Regions from separate parts of the Streptomyces sp. NPDC004051 genome, predicted to be linked through region 3. Evidence: riboswitches for the same ligand, from Rfam matches in the RefSeq annotation. Region 3 holds a riboswitch; each other region holds the start of a gene.

Evidence for each region. Region 3 has a riboswitch for glycine ahead of cycA (D-serine/D-alanine/glycine transporter). Riboswitches for the same ligand answer to the same signal wherever they lie in the genome.
Region 1: another riboswitch for glycine. It lies ahead of gcvP (aminomethyl-transferring glycine dehydrogenase); the one in region 3 lies ahead of cycA (D-serine/D-alanine/glycine transporter).
Region 2: another riboswitch for glycine. It lies ahead of gcvT (glycine cleavage system aminomethyltransferase GcvT); the one in region 3 lies ahead of cycA (D-serine/D-alanine/glycine transporter).

The regions. Positions count from the first base shown of each region.
Region 1 covers NZ_JBSGHG010000008.1:196,506-201,699, forward strand. The annotation lists gene ACWEQO_RS12435 (TOBE domain-containing protein) at 1-63, shown strand, start outside; gene gcvP (aminomethyl-transferring glycine dehydrogenase) at 154-3,048, opposite strand; glycine riboswitch at 3,221-3,317, opposite strand; gene ACWEQO_RS12445 (PRC-barrel domain-containing protein) at 3,436-3,813, shown strand; partial or broken gene ACWEQO_RS12450 (DNA polymerase IV) at 3,729-5,194, opposite strand, start outside.
Region 2 covers NZ_JBSGHG010000009.1:2,595-7,788, reverse strand. The annotation lists gene ACWEQO_RS12535 (enhanced serine sensitivity protein SseB C-terminal domain-containing protein) at 159-944, opposite strand; gene ACWEQO_RS12530 (enhanced serine sensitivity protein SseB) at 1,085-1,876, opposite strand; gene ACWEQO_RS12525 (AAA family ATPase) at 2,006-2,671, opposite strand; glycine riboswitch at 2,890-2,987, shown strand; glycine riboswitch at 2,988-3,110, shown strand; gene gcvT (glycine cleavage system aminomethyltransferase GcvT) at 3,178-4,305, shown strand; gene gcvH (glycine cleavage system protein GcvH) at 4,459-4,836, shown strand; gene glyA (serine hydroxymethyltransferase) at 4,852-5,194, shown strand, end outside.
Region 3 covers NZ_JBSGHG010000010.1:181,082-186,275, reverse strand. The annotation lists gene ACWEQO_RS14215 (restriction endonuclease) at 1-311, opposite strand, end outside; gene ACWEQO_RS14210 (YceI family protein) at 811-1,689, shown strand; glycine riboswitch at 1,828-1,924, shown strand; glycine riboswitch at 1,925-2,016, shown strand; gene cycA (D-serine/D-alanine/glycine transporter) at 2,327-3,811, shown strand; gene ACWEQO_RS14200 (aldo/keto reductase) at 3,997-4,986, shown strand; gene ACWEQO_RS14195 (hypothetical protein) at 5,164-5,194, shown strand, end outside.

The sequences.
Region 1 (5,194 bases), on a different contig from region 3:
GAGGTCGGCATGGAGGCCACCGCACGCGTGAAGTCGACAAACGTCCATATCGACCGCGCCTGACGGAACCCGTACACCGAAGGGCTCCGCTCCGGCTCTGCGGCCGGTGCGGAGCCCTTCCACTCCTCGGTCCCGGGGACCGGGTCCTGCGCGTCAGTCGTCGTACGCGTCCAGCGGCGGGCAGGAGCACACCAGGTTGCGGTCGCCGAAGGCCTGGTCGACACGGCGCACCGGCGGCCAGTACTTGTCGGCCGCGCTCACCCCCGTCGGGAAGACGGCCTCCTCACGGCTGTACGGGTGCTCCCACTCCGTGCCGAGCGCGGCGGCGGTGTGCGGGGCGTTGCGCAGCGGGTTGTCGTCCGCGGGCCACTCGCCGGAACCGACCTTCTCGATCTCCGCGCGAATCGCGATCATCGTCTCGCAGAACCGGTCGAGCTCGGCCAGGTCCTCGGACTCGGTCGGCTCGATCATCAGCGTTCCCGCCACCGGGAACGACATCGTCGGCGCGTGGAAGCCGTAGTCGATCAGCCGCTTGGCCACGTCGTCCACGCTCACGCCGGTCGCCTTGGTCAGCGGGCGCAGGTCGATGATGCACTCGTGCGCGACCAGCCCGCCGGGGCCGGTGTAGAGCACCGGGTAGTGCGGCTCGAGGCGCTTGGCGATGTAGTTGGCGCTGAGCACCGCCACCTGGGTGGCCCGCTTGAGCCCCTCGCCGCCCATGAGCCGGACGTACGCCCACGAGATGGGCAGGATGCCCGCGGAGCCCCACGGGGCGGCCGAGACCGGCCCGATCCCGGTCTCCGGCCCGGCACCGGGCTGGAGCGGGTGGTTCGGCAGGTACGGCGCCAGGTGCGACCGCACCCCGACCGGGCCCACGCCGGGGCCGCCGCCACCGTGCGGGATGCAGAAGGTCTTGTGCAGGTTCAGGTGCGAGACGTCGCCGCCGAAGTGTCCGGGCTTGGCCAGCCCGACCAGTGCGTTGAGGTTCGCGCCGTCCACGTACACCTGGCCGCCGGCCTCGTGCACCGCCGCGCAGATCTCGGCGACGTGCTCCTCGAACACACCGTGCGTCGACGGGTACGTGATCATCAGCACCGACAGTTCGTCGCGGTACTGCTCGATCTTCGCCCGCAGGTCGGCCATGTCGACCTCGCCGTCCTCGGCGGTCTTCACGACGACGACCTTCATCCCCGCCATGACGGCGCTGGCGGCGTTGGTGCCGTGCGCGGAGGACGGGATGAGGCAGACGGTGCGCTGCTCGTCGCCGTTGGCCCGGTGGTAGCCGCGCACGGCGAGCAGCCCGGCCAGTTCGCCCTGGGAACCCGCGTTGGGCTGGAGGCTCACCTTGTCGTAGCCGGTGACCTCGGCGAGACGCTCCTCCAGTTCGTGGATGAGCGTGAGGTAGCCCTCGGCCTGCTCGGCCGGCGCGAAGGGGTGCAGCTGCCCGAACTCGGGCCAGGTGATCGGCTCCATCTCCGTGGTCGCGTTGAGCTTCATGGTGCAGGAGCCCAGCGGGATCATCCCGCGGTCCAGCGCGTAGTCGCGGTCGGCGAGCCGACGCAGGTAGCGCAGCATCGCGGTCTCGGATCGGTGCTGGTGGAAGACGGGGTGCGTCAGGTATTCGTCGGTGCGCAGCAGGGCGTCCGGCAGGGTGTCGGGCGCCGCCGCGTCCAGGGCCGCGACGTCGGAGACGCCGGCCTCGACGCCGAAGGCGCTCCACACCGCGGCGAGCCTGGCCCGTGTGGTGGTCTCGTCGCAGGCGATCGAGACGTGGTCGGCGTCGACGAGGAGCAGGTTGACGCCGTTGTCCCGCGCCGCGGCGACGATCTCGGCACCCCGCCCCGGGACCCGCACGGTCAGCGTGTCGAAGTAGGAGCCGTGGACGATCTCCACGCCGCCGGCCCGGAGCCCCTCGGCGAGGACGGTCGCGTAACGGTGGGTGCGCCACGCGATGGTCCGCAGCCCTTCGGGGCCGTGGTAGACGGCGTACATGCCTGCCATCACGGCGAGCAGCACCTGGGCGGTGCAGATGTTGCTGGTGGCCTTCTCCCGGCGGATGTGCTGCTCACGGGTCTGGAGCGCGAGCCGGTAGGCCTGGTCGCCGTCCGCGTCGACGGAGACGCCGACGAGCCGTCCGGGCAGGCTGCGCGCCATCTTCTCGTGCACGGCCATGTATCCGGCGTGCGGTCCGCCGAACCCCATGGGCACACCGAAGCGCTGGGTCGTGCCGACCGCGATGTCCGCGCCGAGTTCGCCGGGCGACGTCAGCAGCGTGAGGGCGAGCAGATCGGCGGCGACGGTGACCAGCGCGCCCAGCTCGTGCGCCCGGTCGATCACCGGCTTGATGTCACGCACGGCTCCGGAGGCGCCCGGGTACTGGATCAGCACACCGTTGATCTTGCGCTCGGCGATCTCGGCGGGGATGCCCTCGCTCAGGTCGGCGACGACAACCTCGACGCCGGTCGGCTCGGCACGGGTCTCGATCACGGCGATCGTCTGCGGCAGCGCGTCCGCGTCGACCAGGAACAGGCCGTTCTTGTTCTTGCCCATGCGCCGCGAGAGCGCCATCGCCTCGGCGGCGGCCGTGCCCTCGTCGAGCAGTGAGGCCCCGGAGGTCGGCAGGCCGGTCAGTTCGGCCACCATGGTCTGGAAGTTCAGCAGCGCCTCGAGCCGTCCCTGCGAGATCTCCGGCTGGTAGGGCGTGTAGGCCGTGTACCAGGCGGGGTTCTCCATCACGTTGCGCAGGATGACGGGCGGCGTGAAGGTCCCGTAGTACCCGAGCCCGATCATGGAGCCGAGCACCTCGTTGCGGTCGGCCAGCGACCGGAGTTCGGCCAGCACCTCGGGCTCGGTCCGGGCGCCCGGCAGGTCGAGTGCGTCGGCGTTCTTGATCACATCCGGGACCGCCGCGGCCGTCAGCTCGTCGAGCGAGCCGTAGCCCACCTGCGCGAGCATTTTGGCGCGGGCCTCGTGGTCGGGGCCGATGTGACGCTGCTCGAAGGGCGTTCCCTGTTCGAGCTCGGAGAGGGGAATGCGGTGGGCGGTCATTGTGGAGGCCTCCTGGTCTGACGACCTTCGAGGGGCACCATGACGGGTGCCCGGACGGCCTCCCCCTCTGTCATCTCGACCTGAGAGCTTCACCGGACCGCCGCAGGGCGCCCGGCTTTCACCGTCGGTGAGAGCGGGAGCCGTCGACACCCGCCCTGCTTTCCAGAGTGACCTCGTCCATGCGGTACGTGGGCCTGAGAGTTTCCGGGGAGGATTTGCTCCTTCGGCGCCCTCCGATGGTGTCCGGAGGACTCTCCCGCACGGGGTCAGCAGCCGCTGTCAGCGTACCAGCGAGGGCAACCCCCGTACCTTCGAGTGGCCGCCGGACCGATTGTGCCGTTTCGTAGTGCTGACGAATGACTGCGGATTGCGACCAGTGGAGGGCCCGTGCAGACCGACATCGATCCGCGCAACCTGATCGGCCGTAAAGCGTTCGACCGCAACGGAACCCGGATCGGCACCATCGACGAGGTCTATCTCGACGACGCCACCGGCATACCCGAGTGGGCGGCGATACGCACCGGCCTGTTCAGCAGGGACGCCTTCGTCCCCCTGGAGCCGAGCGAGCTGATAGACGGCAGCCTCCACATTCCCTTCGAACGCGCCCTGATCAAGGACGCCCCCGACTTCGGCGTGGGCCGCCACCTCTCCCCCGAGCAGGAACTCCAGCTCTACCACCACTACGGTCTGGACATCTCCGCGCCTCCCCCGCTTCCGGACCACGACTTCGGCACACTCGCCGACCGGGACGACCACCCGGCCTGAGCCCTCGGAGCCGGAAGCACGAAGCCCACGGCCCCCTCACACCTGCGAGTGCCCCGGGTCCATGCTCCCCCGGGCCGCTCCCGAGCCGTCGCTCGTCTCCGCGCCGACCCGCGGCCTCTCGCCCTCCCCGGGACTTCGGTCCACCAGTGGCAGCGGATCCGCCGGTTGCAGGGCCGGGTCGTCGGTGCGGAAGGTCTTCACCCGTCCCACCGCCGAGCCGGGCGTCTCGAACCGGACCGTGACCCGGCCCAGGCCGCTGCCCTGGACCCACCCGTGCCCGTACTCGCTGTGCCGCACATCGTGCCCGGCCGGCCAGCTCCGCCCCGCGCTCGTCCGCTGTTCTTCCTCCCTGGGCGCGGCCGACTGCTCCTCCTCGCCCGGCGACTCCTCCCCCCGGACCTCCGCCGCCTGCGCGAACAGGTCCTCCTGGGTGTAGTCCGCGAGTCCACTGACTCCCACGCCCAGCAGCCGTACCCCGCCTGTCGTGTCGACCGAGCCCAACAACCGCGCCGCCGCCTCGCGCACCACCGCCGGATCGTCCGTGGGGCCCCGCAGCGTCTCGGACCGGGTGAGCGTCGAGAAGTCGTAGCGCCGCACCTTCAGCACGATGGTCCGTCCCGCCAGCCCCGCTCCCCGCAGTCTGCTCACACAGCGGTCGGCGAGCCTCCGTACCTCCGTCCCGACCCGCACCCGGTCGTGGATGTCCACGTCGTACGTGTCCTCGACCGACACCGACTTCGTCTCCCGCTCGGCCACCACGGGCCGTTCGTCCCGTGCCAGGGCCATGGCGTACAGCGCGTGTCCGTGTGCCTTGCCGAGCAACCGCACCAGCTCGTCCTCCCCGGCCTCGGCGAGCTCTTCGACCGTGTGGATCCCGGCCCTGCGCAGGTGGTCACCGGTGGCGGGCCCCACCCCCGGCAGCGTCCGGACCGGGAGCGGCGCCAGCAGGGCCCGCTCCCTCCCCGGCTCGATGAGCACCAGTCCGTCGGGCTTCGCCTGCTCCGAGGCGATCTTCGCCAGCATCTTGGAGGCGGCGAGCCCGACGGACCCGGTGAGCCCGGTGACCGCCCGTATGTCCGCGCGCAGCCTCGCCCCGGCCAGCCGGGCCGACCGCTCGTCCCAGGCCGCCCCGCCGGCCTCCAGGTCCACGAACGCCTCGTCCAGGCTCAAGGGCTCCACCAGCGGCGACAGCTCCCGCAGCAGCCCCATCACCTGGTCGCTGATCGACCGGTAGAACGCGAAGCGCGGCACGAGGTACGCCGCGTTCGGCGCGAGCCGCCGCGCCTGGGCCATGGGCAGCGCGGAACGCACGCCGAAGAGCCGGGCCTCGTACGAGGCGGTGGCGACCACCCCGCGCGGCCCGAGCCCGCCCACGATCACG
Region 2 (5,194 bases), on a different contig from region 3:
GCGCGCATGACCTGAAAACTGACGTGACATCAGTCTCGTCGGCGGCACGGACGTCCACCGTCGGCCATGGTGTCCACCATCTGGACATCGTCACGCTGAGTCAGGAACGGCGGGCACGACGGCCCCGGTCGGCCCGGCCCCTCCCGGATACGGCCCGGTCAGCGCTGGTGCGCGGGCGGGTAGCCGGAGCCGGCGGGGGGCGGGAGGGCCCCGTGGGCCTCACGGTCGTAGAACGGGCGGGCGTTGGCCCGCAGCCACATGGCGACCGGGTCGTGCTCGTCGGTCATCGCGACGGTCGACACCGGGAGCCCGTCCGGGACGGCGCCGATGGACTGCTGCATCATCGCGCGCACCGCGTCGACGGCCGGCGGCGAGGTGTCGTACACGTCCAGCCCGATGGCGAGGTACGGCGCGCCCAGCGCCGGCTGCACCCAGGCGCGGCGCAGCGCGCGGACCGCGGGCGTGCGGTGCGCGTTCTGCGTGAGCAGGGCGTAGAACTGGGGGATCTCGATGGCGGGTTCGGACAGCCGCAGCGGCCCGGCGGGCTGCCGGTCGAGGCCGGTGGCGAGCCGGCGCAGATCGAGCCACGGGATGCCGAGGCCGCCGCCGGGGGCGTGCGGGTTGAGCCAGAGACCGTAGTGGTCGGGGTAGAGGGCGCGGGCCGCCTCGAGGCCGTCGACGACCTCGTACGACCGGTTCCAGCCGCTGGCGGACAGCTCCTGGGCGGAGGTCACACAGGGCGCGTAGCCGAAGCCGTCGACCTCCATGTTCGCGTACTGGGCGTCCGGGGAACCGGCCTGACCGTGCCACAGCAGCATCCAGACATGACCGGAGGAGGGGGTCGCGAGCGCACGAAGCAACGCCTCATAGGCGTCGTAACGCCCGGGGGTCACCTGGCGCAGCATGTGCTCGACCTGCCCGGCCGCCGCGGTGCCAGCGCTCACTTTGTATCGCCCCTCCGTACAACACCCTCGCCCCAGCCAATGAACCTAGCTTAAGCCGCCCGCGGCCCGGGGGCTCCGCCCGTCCGGCGGGCGCCGGCGGGCCGAGGGGCGGGCGGCCGCCCGCGGCTCCGCCGGGCGGGTCAGCCCTCGCGCTGGTAGAAGGGGCGGACGCGGTCGCGCATCCACTCGCCGACCGGGTCCTGGGCCACGTCCAGCAGAACCAGGTTGACGGGCCACTTCACCGGCCGGAGGCCCAGCGCGCGGCCCAGGGCGTCGCCGGGGAGGCTCCGCAGATCGCCCTCCCACCGGGAGAGTTCGACCCCGATGAACAGCACCGGGTCCGCGGTCTCGATCTCGGCGAGGCAGCGGCGGGCGGTGCTGACGACACCGGTCGACTCGAACTCCGCGCCCGCGGCGGCGAGGAAGTCCACCGGATCCTCCTGCCAGTCGGGCTCGAACAGCTTGACCCGGCCGCCGCCCGCCGGATCGTCCAGCGGGCCGCGTCCGGCGCGGCACAGTTCGGCCACGGCGGGCGGCGGCAGCGGGACGCCGACCACTCCGCCGGGGTTCACCGCGATCCCGGCCTGCGGCGGCAGACCCCGCGCGAACTCCACCGCGGGCGCGACGGTGAACGACATGTGGGAGCCGACGACCTGGCGGAACTGTTCCTCGGAACTGAAGACCGGGACGTACGCCTGCCCCTCGATCTCCAGGGTGGGCAGGTCCAGCGGGCCGCTGTGCGGGCCGCCGCCGTTCGGCAGCGGAACCCAGACGGGGCTCCTGCCCAGTACCTCGATGATCCGGCCGTCCGCCGCGGGGACGCCGAGGGAGGCGGAGAGCACCTCCTCCAACTCGTTGCCGGGCCATCCTCCGTGCGGATGGGGGTGAGTCTGTGCCGGGAAGTCCGCGGAGAAGCCCGCCGGGAAGTCCATCTGCCTACCGCCTGCCTGGAACCACTGCTGTGGCTGAAAAGGCTAACCGCTGCCGCTCCGCAGCCGGCAGCCCGTGCACCCGCCCGCCCGTGCACCCGCCCGCCCGTGCCACGCCCGCCCGTGCGGTCGTCAGCCCGTGAAGTCGATGCGGCGCAGCGTGTCCGCCGCGTCCCGGTCGACCAGGACCGCCGTTCCGCAGCCCGCGGGCAGGTCGCCGCGCTCCACGGACCGCAGCAGCCGGTCGACGGCGGTGCGGTGCCGCAGGAAGGCGTACCGGGAGACACCGCGGCCGCGCTCACGCTGACCGTCCAGTGCCTGCTCCGGGGGGACGGCCAGCAGCAGCAGGTGCAGCCCCGCGCCCCGGCGGCGGGCCTCGCGGGCCAGCCAGCGGCGCACCCAGGCGTGGGTACCGCAGTCGTGCACGACGACCCCCTCGCCGGTGCGCAGGGCTCGGCGCAGCCCGGCGTAGTGGTCGAGGCGGACCAGGGGCCGGTACACCGCGTACGGCAGGAGGCGCGGCATGCGGCGGTCCCAGCGGTCGCGGGTGTCCTGGGAGTCGATCCGGGTGCCGCGCACCGCGCGCCGCATCAGCGTGGACTTGCCGCTGCCGGGCAGTCCGGTGACCACGACGAGGTCGCGGGGGCCGAAGACCAGGGCGTGCGGACCGCGGCCGGCGCACGCGCGCAGGTCGCGGACGACGGGCGCCGGCCGCGCGCCGTGGGCCTCCCCGGACGAGGGGGCCTGCTGCCCGGGCGGCGCGACACCCGTCGTGGCGTACGCCGTGGTCCTGTTCACCGTGAGTCCTCCCCTGGGGCAAGTGCCGGAGCACCCTCCCCGCCGAGTGTAAAGAGACGGTAACGGCGGACGCCTCTTCATTCCGTCCGTTTCTCGATACAGACCTGTCACAGCCCTCCGTACAGACCTGAGCACCCTGTGCTCACGAGGGAAAGGTCCCCCTGCCGAAGCCTCACGATGCGTGCAATGATGAGCGCGCCAACTGCATACCGGCCGTTTGAATCCGCGCGGGAGAGTCCCTGGCACGTTTCGCCGGGGCGCCGAAGGAGCAAGTCCCTCCCTTGAATCTCTCAGGCACCGTTACCGCGCGGGCCAGGCACATCTGAAAAGCGGGCCGCCGCGCGAGTTTCCGGTGGCTCCACCCAAGGTGCAAGCCGTGACGTCCCCTGCGCGGACGGTCATGGCGAACCTCTCAGGTTCCGATGACAGATGGGGAGGAACGTCCTCGCCCTCCCCGTGCCCGGCCCCGGCCGACGGGGGACCCCATCGCCCTGGGAGACCGACCGATGAGCAGTACCGAACTCCGCCGGACAGCGCTCGACGCCCTGCATCGTTCGCTCGGCGCCACGATGACCGACTTCGCCGGCTGGGACATGCCCCTGCGCTACGGCTCCGAGCGCGACGAGCACAACGCCGTGCGCACGAAGGCGGGCCTCTTCGACCTCTCGCACATGGGCGAGATCACCGTCACCGGCCCGCAGGCGGCGCGGTTCCTGGACTACGCCCTGATCGGCAACATCGGGACCGTCAAGCCCGGCCGCGCCCGCTACACCATGATCTGCAACGAGGACGGCGGCATCCTGGACGACCTGATCGTCTACCGGCTCGGTGCGGTCGAAGCCCCCGAGTACCTGGTCGTCGCCAACGCCTCCAACGCCCAGGTGGTGCTGGACGCCCTCGTGGAGCGGTCGGCGGGCTTCGACGCCGAGGTCCGCGACGACCGCGACGCCTACGCGCTGATCGCGGTGCAGGGCCCCGAGGCCGCCGGCATCCTCAAGAGCCTGACCGATTCGGACCTGGACGGCCTGAAGTACTACGCCGGCCTGCCCGGCACGGTCGCCGGCGTCCCCGCGCTCATCGCCCGGACCGGCTACACCGGTGAGGACGGCTTCGAGCTGTTCGTCGCGCCGGAGCACGCGGTCGGGGTGTGGCAGGCGCTGACCGAGGCGGGCGAGGGCGTGGGGGTGACCCCGTGCGGGCTGGCCTGCCGGGACACGCTGCGCCTGGAGGCCGGCATGCCGCTGTACGGCAATGAGCTGAGCGCCTCGCTGACGCCGTTCGACGCCGGGTTCGGCCGGGTCGTGAAGTTCGAGAAGGAGGGCGACTTCGTGGGCCGTGCCGCCCTGACCGAGGCCGCCGCCCGCGCCGAGCGGACCCCGCCCCGCGCCCTGGTGGGCCTGGTCGCCGAGGGCCGCCGGGTCCCGCGCGCCGGGTACCCGGTGGTGGCCGGCGGCGAGGTGATCGGCGAGGTCACCTCCGGGGCGCCCGCGCCGACGCTGGGCAAGCCGATCGCGATGGCGTACGTCGACGTGGCGCACTCGGCGCCGGGTACCCCGGGCGTGGGCGTGGACATCCGCGGCAGCCACGAGCCGTACGAGGTCGTGGCGCTGCCGTTCTACCAGCGGCAGAAGTGACACCGCCGTAGGACGTGGGCCGCGTACGCGACCGCGCCGGTCGGGGCCGTGACCTCCGCCCCCCCACCCCTCCCTTCGGCTCCATCCACCCCTTTCGTCCCCTTTCTCCGCCGTCGACCCCGGCGGTCCCTCGCACACAGGAGGATCCAGATCATGAGCAACCCCCAGCAGCTGCGTTACAGCAAGGAACACGAGTGGCTGACGGCCGCCGAGGACGGCGTGTCGACGATCGGCATCACGGAGCACGCGGCCAACGCGCTCGGCGACATCGTGTTCGTCCAGCTCCCGGACGTCGGCGACACCGTGACCGCGGGCGAGACCTGCGGCGAGCTGGAGTCGACCAAGTCGGTCAGCGACCTGTACTGCCCGGTCACCGGCGAGGTCACCGAGGTCAACGAGGACGTGGTGAACGACCCGTCGCTGGTGAACTCGGCCCCCTTCGAGGGCGGCTGGCTGTTCAAGGTGCGGGTGAGCGACGAGCCGGCCGACCTGCTCTCGGCCGCCGAGTACGACGCCTTCGTCCAGGGCTGAGGAGGCCGTCACCCCATGTCGCTCCTGAACATCCCGCTGCACGAGCTCGACCCGGCCGTCGCGGCGGCGGTCGACGCCGAGCTGCACCGCCAGCAGTCCACCCTCGAGATGATCGCCTCGGAGAACTTCGCCCCGGTCGCGGTCATGGAGGCCCAGGGCACGGTCCTCACCAACAAGTACGCCGAGGGCTACCCCGGCCGCCGCTACTACGGCGGCTGCGAGCACGTCGACGTGATCGAGCAGATCGCCATCGACCGGGTCAAGGAACTCTTCGGCGCCGAGCACGCCAACGTGCAGCCGCACTCGGGCGCGCAGGCCAACGCCGCCGCGATGTTCGCGCTGCTCAAGCCCGGCGACA
Region 3 (5,194 bases):
GGCCGGGGAACGGTCGCGGTCTCCCACGCCTCGGCCGCCTCCGTCGCCGCCTCGTCGAGCGCGGCCGCGGCCCGTCGTGCCGCTCTCGCCAGATGAAGACGGCGTCCCAGGCCCGCGACGCCTGCGGCACCCAGCAGGAGCAGGGCGAACGCCCAGCCGGGATGCCGCTCGGCGATGCCGACCGCCGTGCGGGCCCCGAATCCCAGGACGCTCACCACCACGGCCAGCAGGACGAAGAAGAAGGCTGTCGAGCGCAGGTCGAACCCGCGCCGGCGGTTCACGGTCGGCGTACGACGTACGGGGGCGGCCACGGTGATGAGTCCCCTCCTCGGGATCGATGCAAAGATCACTTCCTCCGTCTGCCCAGGACCGGAGGTCATGTGGGCGGCTGATTGCCGAGTACGACCGGACACGGCACTGCGGCCACCTTCACGAACCCACGAATTCACGAACGAGCGGCGGCGAAGCTCCTCACACACCCCAACCAGCCCCAGATGGCCGGAAATCCCCCGACTCGACACCAGCAGCAACAGAACACCATGAAGGTCCGACGTCGGGCCCCGGGCCGTCTCGTCAGACGTCGAAGGGGGTGACCGGACAGAGGAGCCGAGGGCGGGTGGGTGATCTTGATCGAGAGCCTGTCCGCCGGGAGCTTCGTCGTGCCGTGCAGACCTCGTCCGCCGGCGTCCCCGGCCACGCGGCCGGACTGGAAGGGCCCAGGGTAGCTGCCTATTGCATCCAAAGCCTCGGGGGTGATCGAATGTGCGTCCGGCGATCGGTGTTCTTGACGTTATGCAGAGGGTGTCGCACATGATGGGCCGCTGGCTGGCAAGCAGAACGAAACAGCGTCAGACAGGCCCCCTGGCAGCTGTGCAGACTCCCTCCGATGCCGGGGTGCTGAGCTGCCGGGTTCTCGGCCCGGCCGACGAGCCGGTGCCGAACGCCCGGTACGCGATCAACGACACCGTGGGACGCACACTGGTCGAGGGTGGGACGGATCCCTTCGGATCGTTCGTGGCCACGATTCCGGCGGGAGAGTACCGGCTCACGGTGTCCGCCGGGGGGTACCTGCCGTACCGGGTGCCGTGCACGGTCACCGAGAACTCCCTCACCTCGCTCGGCGACGTGACCCTGCAGGCGGCACAGCCGCTGGAGATGCCCGCGCCGGGTGACTGGGAGATCGATCTGGCGCACTCCTCGATCGTCTGCACCGCACAGCACATCGGGATGGCCCGGGTGCACGGCCGGTTCAACTCCTTCGCCGGGGTGGTGCGGATCGCCGGCGACGCGGCGCAGACGGCGATGCACGTGGTGATCGACGCGGGATCCATCGACACCAACATGAGGATGCGTGACGACCATCTGCGGTCGGCGGACTTCCTGGCCGTGGAGCGGTTTCCCACCATCGAGTTCTACAGCGACCGCTTCGTGCCCCGGGGCGGCAACCGGTGGGACGTCATCGGCGAGTTGTGGCTGCGCGGGGTGGCCCGTACGGTCACGCTGGACGTGGAGTACCTCGGGCTCGGCAACGGCATGCAGGGCGAGGCCCGGGCGGTCTGCCGGGCCACCGCCGAACTGCACCGCGACGACTTCCAGGTGAGCTGGCAGACGATGCTGGCGCGGGGTATCGCCGCCGTCGGCCCCACCATCCGGGTCGACATCGACGTGCAGGTCGTACCCCAGAGCTGACCGGCCGGCCTGCCCCCGCGCCCGCGCCCTCGGGAAGGCGGCACGGTCCTGGAACACCGCCCTGCCCGGCAGTAAACGATCATCGTTCTCGCAGCTCTTGACCGGCCGCCGGTGCGGGCCTAGCCTCACATCGCCGCTCATCCCGCTGCGGGAGAGCACCGGGTCAGCCAGACCCGGGCGCCGAAGGAGCAACACCTCCCCGGAAACTCTCAGGCACCCCTACCGCTCGGGCAGGCACCTCTGGAAAGCAGGCGCTCCCGTGCCTCGCCCACGGTGCAAGCCGCGGACCTCCGCGGCGAAGCTCTCAGGCTCCATGACAGAGGGGGAGGCTCCGCTCGGCAGCGCGGGTTCCTGCCCGTGCCCGACTCCTGAGGACCCCCCGATGGCTTTCTCGTTACCCCACCGCCGGCCGCCTGCCGCCCGCCGGCATCCCGACTGAGCTCCGGCTCTCCCCCACGGCCCTCCTGGGCCCACGCTCCCTGAAGGCGTGTTCGGCGTGCCCGGCACTTTTCCCGCCGGTCGCTCCCTCACTCATGCCGACTCTTTGTGCCCACTCGCTCCCCTCATACGTGTGCGGTCGTCTTCCAGGACACGCCTGTCCCGGCCCGCACGCACCGAAGATCCACGAGGTTCGCACATGCACAACAGCAGCAAAGCCGTCCCGACCACCGCCCCGAAGCCCGAGGCGGATCCCGGACAGCCCTCCTCCCCCACAGGTGAACAGCACCTCTCCCGGCAGTTGTCCAACCGGCACATCCAGCTGATCGCGATCGGCGGCGCCATCGGCACCGGCCTGTTCATGGGATCGGGCAAGACGATCTCACTGGCCGGCCCCTCGGTGATCTTCGTTTACATGATCATCGGCGCGATGCTGTTCTTCGTGATGCGGGCGATGGGAGAGCTGCTGCTCTCCAACCTGCGCTACAAGTCCTTCGCCGACTTCGCCTCGGACCTCCTCGGACCGTGGGCCGGCTTCTTCACGGGATGGACCTACTGGTTCTGCTGGATCGTCACCGGTGTCGCCGACGTCATCGCGATCGCCGGGTACGTGTCGTACTGGTGGGAAGGGCTCGCGCTGTGGATTCCGGCGCTCGCGGCGGTCGTCCTGCTGATCGTCCTGAACCTGCCCACGGTGAAGGCGTTCGGTGAGACCGAGTTCTGGTTCGCACTGATCAAGATCATCGCCATCGTGACGCTGATCGTCGTCGGATTCGGCATGGTGCTGGGCGGCTTCCAGGCGCCCGGGGGCACCACCGCGAGCTTCTCCAACCTCTGGAACGACGGCGGCTTCTTCCCCACCGGTCCCATGGGGTTCGTCGCGGGATTCCAGATCGCGACCTTCGCCTTCGTCGGCATCGAACTGGTCGGCACCACCGCTGCGGAGACCAAGAACCCGGAGCGGAACCTGCCCAAGGCGATCAACTCGATCCCGGTGCGCGTGATGCTGTTCTACGTGGTCGCCCTGATCGCGATCATCTCCGTCACTCCCTGGCGCCAGATCAGCCCGGACCGCAGCCCCTTCGTCGTGATGTTCACACTGGCCGGCCTCGGCATCGCCGCCTCCGTGATCAACTTCGTGGTACTGACCTCCGCCGCCTCGTCCGCGAACTCGGGCATCTACTCCACCTCACGGATGGTCTACGGCCTGGCTCACGAAGGCGACGCACCGGCACGGTTCGGCAGGCTCACCTCCCGGAAGGTACCGGTCAACGCCCTGCTCCTGTCCGGTCTCTTCCTGCTCCCCGGCGTCGTCATGGTCACCATGGGCGACTCGATCATCGAGGCCTTCACGCTGGTGACCACCATCTCGGCCCTGCTGTTCATGTTCGTCTGGTCGATCATCCTGATCTGCTACCTCGTGTACCGCAGGCGCCGTCCCCACCTGCACGAGGCGTCGACGTTCAAGATGCCCGGCGGCGTCGTCATGTGCTACGTCGTACTCGCCTTCTTCGCGTTCCTCGTCTGGGCGCTGACCCAGAAGGAGGACACCCTGCAGGCGCTGCTGGTGACCCCGGTGTGGTTCGTCGTCCTCGGCATCGCGTGGACGGTGCTCCGTCACCGCCGCCGTCAGGCCCGGCAGACGGCGGCAGTGACGGGCTCCCCGGAACAGCCCCTGCACTGAGGTGACGCCGCGGCCCTCCCGGAACCGAGGTTCCGGGAGGGCCGCGGCGTGCCTGGAGGCAGCGGTGCCCGTGTCGTCCGGCGCCTCTCACGGGATGCCGGGGAGCGGAATCCGTCGCTAAATGGATGAGCGGCTCGGTGTCGGCCGACCGATGAACGCGGGTGCGGAAAAGACTGGGAGACGGCATGCAGAAGCGCAGTCTGCGGGACCTTCAGGTATCGGCCATCGGCCTGGGGTGCATGGGTATGTCCGCCTTCTACGGATCCACCGACCGGGAGGAGGCGATCGCGACCGTCCGGCGCGCCCTGGACCTCGGGGTGAACTTTCTCGACACCGCGCAGATGTACGGGCCGCTCACCAACGAGTCACTGATCGGCGAGGCGATCCGGGGGCATCGCGACGAGTACGTGATCGCGACGAAGTTCAACTACCGGATGGACAACGCCGTACCCGGGGACATCAGCACGGTCGGCCCCCAGGACGGCTCGGCCGAGCACGTCCGGAGCTCGGTCCACGGTTCCCTGCAGCGGCTGGGTACCGACCACATCGACCTGTACTACCAGCACCGGGTCGACCCGAACGTACCCATCGAGGAGACCGCCGGCGCGCTGGGCGAACTGGTCGCCGAGGGCAAGGTGCGGTACATCGGCCTGAGCGAGGCGAGTGCGGAGACCCTCCGGCGCGCCCACGCCGTGCACCCGGTCACCGCGGTGCAGACCGAGTACTCGCTGTGGTCACGGGACGTGGAGGCCGAGGTGCTGCCCGCCTGCCGGGAGCTGGGCATCGGCTTCGTGCCGTATTCGCCGCTCGGCCGCGGTTTCCTCGCCGGGCGGTTCACCTCGCCGGACGAGCTGGACGCGGACGACTGGCGCCGGGAGAACCCGCGCTTCCAGGACGCCAACCTGGAGGCGAACCTGCGGCTGGCGGCGAAGGTGAAGGAGATCGCCGCCGAGAAGGACGTGACCCCGGCCCAGTTGGCCATCGCCTGGGTGCTGGCCCGGGGCGAGCACCTGGTGCCGATCCCGGGCACCAAGCGCCGCGCCTACCTGGAGCAGAACGCCGCCGCGGTCGGGATTGCGCTGACCGAGGACGACCTGGCCCGCATCGACGCGGAGCTGCCCGAGGCGGCGGGTGAGCGGTACGACGAGGCGGGGATGCGAACCGTCGATCGCTAGCCGGGGCGCGGCAGCGGCTGCCGGGTCCTGCGTCCGGCGGCGGCGTGGCTCCTTCGCATGCGCGCGGATCCGGCCGACCTCCGGCTCCCCTGCGACCGGCAGCACCGCACCGTACACCTGCACACCACAATGCCCCAAAAGGTGCGAAACGCCCGGCGAGTTCACGGAGGCGGACCCATGCAGGACAACGCCGAGTACGACGAGGACC